2 regions of the Flavobacterium sp. JLP genome follow, and region 1 is predicted to be linked to the other one. Evidence: riboswitches for the same ligand, from Rfam matches in the RefSeq annotation. Region 1 holds a riboswitch; the other holds the start of a gene.
The links. A riboswitch is a leader RNA that binds a small molecule or an ion and turns the genes downstream of it on or off. The one in region 1 is predicted to bind S-adenosylmethionine.

Region 1 (3,396 bases):
GTAAAAATCGCCATTTCGACAAACGGAAAATCACCAACAACCGCCAAAAGATTGCGGGAGTTTTTTGAAGAAGTAATTCCGGAGGACATCAATAAAATGGTTGAAAACCTCAATGAATACAGAAGAACCTTGAAAGGCGATTTTGAAGAAAAAGTAAAAAGAATGAACGAGATAACCGATTCATTAAAACATAAAGAGTAAAAAGTTAAGCAGAGAAATCAATGATAAAAATCATTGAAAATAGAATAAATTATTCGTTTCTTTGTATTATTAAGAATGATTATAAACAACAACCATAATGATTAAAACAGATATACTTATAATTGGAGCAGGCCCAACAGGTTTATTTGCCGTTTTCGAGGCAGGATTATTAAAATTAAAATGCCATATTTTAGATGCATTGCCACAAGCAGGAGGACAGCTTTCAGAATTGTATCCAAAAAAACCAATTTATGATATTCCTGGTTTCCCAGAAGTTTTAGCAGGAGATTTAATTGATAACTTACAAGAACAAATTAAGCAGTTTGAGCCAGGTTATACATTAGGAGAGCGCGCTGAAACCATCGAAAAACAAGAAGACGGAAGTTTCATTGTAACATCAAATAAAGGAACTAAATTTCACGCGCCTGTTATCGCAATCGCAGGAGGTTTAGGAAGTTTTGAGCCACGCAAGCCACTGATTGAAGATATCGAGTTTTATGAAGATAAAGGAGTTAAATACTTCATTAAAAATCCGGAGAAATTCAGAGATAAAAGAGTTGTAATTGCCGGAGGAGGAGATTCAGCTTTAGACTGGAGTATTTTCTTGGCAAATGTAGCGTCAGAAGTTACTTTAATTCACCGTAGAAATGAATTTAGAGGAGCGCTAGATTCTGTAGAAAAAGTACAGGAATTAAAAACAGCCGGAAAAATCAAATTGATTACTCCAGCAGAAGTTATCGGAATCAATGGTGCAGAGCACGTTGAATCTTTAGATATAGAAGAAAACGGCGCACACCGTAAAATCGAAACTGATTTCTTTATTCCGCTTTTCGGATTAACACCAAAATTAGGACCAATCGCAGACTGGGGATTAGAAATCGAAAAAAATGCCATTAAAGTAAACAATGCATTAGATTACCAGACAAACATTCCGGGAATCTTTGCCATTGGAGACGTAAACACATACCCAGGAAAATTAAAGTTAATCCTTTGTGGATTCCACGAAGCAACTTTAATGTGTCAGGCGGCATACCAAATCATCAATCCAGGTAAAAAATACGTATTGAAATATACAACAGTTTCTGGTGTAGACGGTTTTGACGGAACTCGTAAAGAAGCTCCAAAAGCAGTTGTCAAGGCGATAGTTTAATCTGAGATGCTGAGAAACTAAGGTTCTAAGTGACTAAGATTTTTTATATAGAAAGCTCAAACTTTTTAAAGTTTGGGCTTTATTTTTTAGAAACAAATTAAACATAGCCAGTGGTTTCAACCACTGGAACACAACGCATGAACACAACGCATGAATATAATATATTAACAAGGAACAATGAATTATCACAATATGTTCCCCGCGGTTGAAACCGCGGGCTATATTTGAAAATCAAAGTCAAGCTTTAACCTTAGAACCTTAGAACCTTAGTGACTTAAGAACCTCAGAACCTTAGAAAAAAAACATTTGCAAATAGAAAGCCTATTTCATACCTTTGCACTGTTCTTAAAATTATTGTCAGTTATCACGAAAGGCGGAGGGATAGACCCAATGAAACCTTAGCAACCCTTTATCATAAAGAAGGTGCTAAATTCTACTTTATACAACATTTTCCAGTATTAAAGATAGATAACACAAATACATTACTTGTATTTCTCAAACTTTTCCAGACAACTTACAATATTTACTGAAGCAATTCAGTATCATGAGCGAATCATTGGCGCATTTTTGCTGTCAATAGTTCCCGCTTTCGCCTATATCTCTCCGTTTCACTGCGAGGATACCGGCTCAATCGGGGCTAATGAGCAGGCAATTGTGCACTTTTGGAATTAATTTGAAAAAAAAATATCGAAGGTTAAATCCGACAGGCTTTTCAATCCCGAGGCTTCGGGACTGTTGGGTTTAAATAGAGCCTTCAAAATCATAATTAAAAAAGCTTGGCGCCTTAGCGTCTTTGCGGCAAATATAAGATGGCAATAACAATTCAGGAAGCAATAAAAAAAAATATCCTAATCCTTGACGGAGCAATGGGAACCATGTTGCAGCGCTATAACTTTTCGGAAGAAGATTTTCGTGGAGAGCGTTTCAAAGATTTCCCGCATCCATTAAAAGGAAACAACGATTTACTATCCATAACACAACCACAAGCAATTCGCGATGTTCACGCTGCTTATTACGAAGCCGGTGCAGATATCGTAGAAACCAATACTTTTTCAGGAACTACAATCGGTATGGCCGATTATTTCCTGGAAGATTTGGTTTACGAATTAAACTACGAATCGGCTAAACTCGCCAGAGAAGTAGCCGATGAGTTTACTGCAAAAAATCCAGACAAACCACGTTTTGTAGCCGGTTCAATCGGACCAACAAACCGTACGGCAAGTATGTCGCCAGACGTAAACGACCCGGGTTACAGGGCCGTAACGTTTGACGATTTAAGAATCGCTTACAAACAACAAGTTGAAGCTTTAATGGATGGTGGCTGTGATTTATTATTGGTAGAAACTATTTTCGATACTTTAAATGCCAAAGCAGCACTTTTTGCAATTGAAGAAGTAAAAGACGAACGCAATATCGATATTCCAATCATGGTTTCAGGAACCATTACAGATGCTTCTGGAAGAACACTTTCTGGACAAACAGTTGAAGCATTTTTGATTTCAGTATCACATATTCCGTTGTTGAGCGTAGGATTCAATTGTGCTCTTGGAGCCGATTTGTTGAAACCGTATTTAAAAACATTAGCACAACACACGCAGTTTAACGTTTCGGCACATCCAAATGCAGGATTGCCAAACGCATTCGGACAATACGATGAAACGCCGGAACAAACTCAGGCATTCATCAAAGAATATTTAGACGATAATTTAATCAACATAATCGGGGGCTGTTGCGGAACAACTCCGGATCATATTAGGTTGATTGCTGAGGTTGCGAAAGGTTATAAGCCGAGAGTAGCGCCGGTTTTAGCGTAATATTTTAAGTTTCCTGCAATTCCGAAGCTTCGGGACAAAAACTTGTAGGTATGAATTGAAATATACATGATAAATATAAATATTATTAAATGTTTATTGAGAAGATGGGGAAGTATTTAAAGCTTTTTTAAATTCAAGTTGGTATGATACGACGAATCCATATTTATATTTGTGTATCTGAATTAAAAAGTATTAAAAGTGAGATTGATAATAACGAAAAGTTCAAAATAG
Region 2 (3,396 bases), on a different contig from region 1:
TGATACGCCAAAACTGGATTTACTTCTTCAGTCTCATTTCCTTTTGTTATAACAGGAACTGTTTTTTGGTTATAAACTAAAGCGTTTTTAACAGCAAAAAATATAAGAACAGTTGCTGCGATTGCAATTAAGGCACGTCTAATTTTTCTCGAATTTTCTTTTCTTGAAATCGGAATAACTTTAGTTTTTATATCAGATTCAGATTGCGAAAGGATAAATTGAAGGATATCGTCTCCCTTTTGTTTATCTAATTCCACATTATCGTTTTCTTTCAATAACAGCTGAATTTTTTCTTTTATGAAATCATCGTAAATTCCCTCTTGAACAATCTCCATCAGTTTTTTTTCTTCTGCCTCAGAGAGATTATTTTGAAGGTAATTTTCAAATAATTCTTCAAATACTTTTTTTTCCATTTATTTATAAATGTGAGTTAATACTAATTTATGGTAAGCTTGGGGCTTTATTTTTTGAAAGAGCCATATTAAATTTAGGGGTAACCTAAATAAATAATAATCTTTATTATAATGACGATTGAAAAATAGGGAGGGAGTAATCGAAAGTGAAAAAAATGTAAAAAAAATAAATTTAGGTATAGTTCTTTGCATATGGAAGAAGAATATAAAGCATCAAAAACAAAAGAATCGACATAAACATATTCATGTAAGGCGAAATTTTATGACGCACAAATTTTAATGCCAACGCCATATGTTTTTTTACCGTTTCTGTAGAAATTCCTAAATCTTCTCCAATTTTTTGGTGACTTAGTCCATCCCACTTGGCCATTTTGTAAATTTTTTGCTGTTGAAAAGGAAGCTGTTCTACAATTTGATTTAAAATAACATTATACTGATCGTCTTTTATAATCGTATCAGTATCGTTTGAAGAAGTATTAATGTGTTCAATTTCAGAAATTAAGGAAGTTTCTCTAGCTATTTTTTTAATCATATCGAAAATATGATTTCGAGATACAATAAAAAGATAATTTTCGATGCTGGCTATTTCGGCAAGGTTTTCATGATTTTGCCAAATTTTTAAAAATACATCTTGTACAGCTTCTTCTGCCAAAATTTTAGATTTTGTAATTTTTAAAGCTGTTGAAAAAACAATGTTTTTATATTGATTGTACAATTGTGTAAACGCCAGCTCGCTCCCTTGAGATAATTCATAGAGAAGTTTATTTTGCTCTGAACTGGAATTAATTGACATACTATAAACGTTTTATTCAATTTAGCAATATTATTTATTTTTTTTGAGACTTCAACAATAACTATCTATCAACAACTTCAGAAATGCTATTTTGATAATTTATGACTCTGATTATTGGAGTATTTAAAAAATAACTATTGTAATATTAAATAAGATTTAAATTGTGATTAACTCTGTTTTAAGTTTACATTATTGAATTGTAAGTTAACTCTTGTTTTAGTTGAGAAAAACAACAAGTTAGAGTTTTAAATTAATCGTTTTTTGAAGGATATTTATAAAATGATTCAAGTTTTTTATCTCTGACATTGTAATTTAAAAATGATTTAGAATCTAATTTACATTTGAAAGTTAATAAGATGAACAGTTTATTTAATAATACTTAATTGTTCAGTGATTTAATTTATTGATATTAAGTCTATAAAGTTCTTTTAAGATTTTATTTTTAAAATTTTAAAAAAAAAACTTTTTTAAACTATACTAATTCTGTAGAATTTGTATATATTTGCATCAGCAAAGAAAATTTTGCATGACTTATCCAGAAAGACTGAGGGAGTAGGCCCTATGAAGTCTTAGCAACCTGTTGCCAAATAAGGTGCTAAATCCTTCCGCTTTGGCGGACAGATAAGAACGATTTCCTAAGAAAATCTGAATAAGCTCATTAATTATTTAAAACTTTTACAATTAAGATGAAGAATGAGCCATTATTTTTACAAGCTAGTCCCGAACACACTAAACTATCATTCACAGAAAACAAACTCATAGTTTTCCGAATGTGAAGCTGATAATTTTTAATCCCCTTTTTTCTGTTTTTACAACATTTGATAAAAGCCATTCCAAAAGTGACAGAAGAATTTTTTTGTCCAATTTTAAACTAAACGACAACAAATTATACTTAAAATTCAATTTAAAATCCAAACCAAATGAAAAAGATACTAATCGGTTTTGCTTTATTTCTTGGCTTTACCCAAACTCAGGCGCAAGAAAATAATTTACAATTAAAAGGAACTGTTATAGATACAGTAGCAAATTATGTTTACCTGCAAAAATTCCACAACAAAATGTTTACTACGATAGATTCAGTAAAAGTTGTAGACGGGAAATTTGCTTTCAAAACAAAAGTAAAAACTCCAGAACTTTATGGTTTAAGTGTTAATACAGAAAATTCGCCATTTTATATTTTCTTAGAAAAAGGTCCAATTACCGTAAAATTAAGTCCAAAGAAATATTACAGCGCTTCTGTGGTTGAGGGATCAGTTTCTCAGGAATTATTCGATGCTTATAGAAAAGAGAATGACATCGAAATCAGCAAATTTATTACAGAGCATCCAAATTCTATTGTTTCTGCCTATGTTTTATATCGAAATTGGTCGTACAGATTAACACCAGATCAAATTTTGGCAAATATAGCTTTGCTTGATAAAAGCCAGCAAAATACCACTTACGTGAAAGAACTAAAAGAACTTGTAACGGTTTTAAACGGATTACAGATTGGCAAAAAAGCACCAGATTTTACAGGTAAGAATCCTGAAGGAAAATCAGTTCAGCTTTCTGAAAATTTAAAAGGCTATACTTTAATCGATTTTTGGGCTTCATGGTGTGGACCATGCCGAAAAGAAAATCCAAATATTGTAGCTGCTTACAAAGAATTTCACGACAAAGGATTCAATATTGTGGGCGTTTCTTTGGATAAAAAGAAAGAAAACTGGGTAAAAGGAATTCAGGATGATGGTTTAAACTGGATTCAGGTTTCTGAATTAACCTTTTGGAACAGCACAATCGCTAAATTATATGGTGTAAGAGCAATTCCGGCTAATTATTTAATCGATTCAAAAGGAATTATTGTAGCAAGAAATCTTCGCGGAGAGGAACTTCAAACTACACTTAAAGCACTTTTAAATAAAAAGGTTTAATCATAAAAAGGAAATTTTCTAAGAGAAAAATAGATTAAAATTTAAATGATAAGGAAATGAATGCGATTGAGACAGAAACACAACAAATAGAATTAGAATGTTATTTTTCTAAATTTAGAGCAAATACAATTGGAGTTAATCATACTTTTAAATCGGTTTACGGCAAGCAAAAATTACTGTATGCAGATTGGGTTGCGAGCGGCAGATTATATGGTCCGATTGAAGATATCATGCTGACTAAAATAGGTCCGATGATTGCCAATACGCATTCATTTTCGAG

Region 2: linked by a shared signal. The riboswitch ahead of IRZ83_RS13720 (TlpA disulfide reductase family protein) and the one ahead of IRZ83_RS08675 (homocysteine S-methyltransferase family protein) in region 1 are both predicted to bind S-adenosylmethionine.

The regions. Positions count from the first base shown of each region.
Region 1 is NZ_JADKPS010000002.1:748,037-751,432, forward strand. It holds gene IRZ83_RS08665 (bifunctional precorrin-2 dehydrogenase/sirohydrochlorin ferrochelatase) at 1-201, shown strand, start outside; gene IRZ83_RS08670 (NAD(P)/FAD-dependent oxidoreductase) at 299-1,351, shown strand; SAM riboswitch class I at 1,710-1,826, shown strand; gene IRZ83_RS08675 (homocysteine S-methyltransferase family protein) at 2,161-3,165, shown strand.
Region 2 is NZ_JADKPS010000005.1:135,326-138,721, reverse strand. It holds gene IRZ83_RS13730 (FecR family protein) at 1-413, opposite strand, end outside; gene IRZ83_RS13725 (RNA polymerase sigma factor) at 586-1,206, opposite strand; SAM riboswitch class I at 1,735-1,834, shown strand; gene IRZ83_RS13720 (TlpA disulfide reductase family protein) at 2,127-3,116, shown strand; gene IRZ83_RS13715 (aminotransferase class V-fold PLP-dependent enzyme) at 3,173-3,396, shown strand, end outside.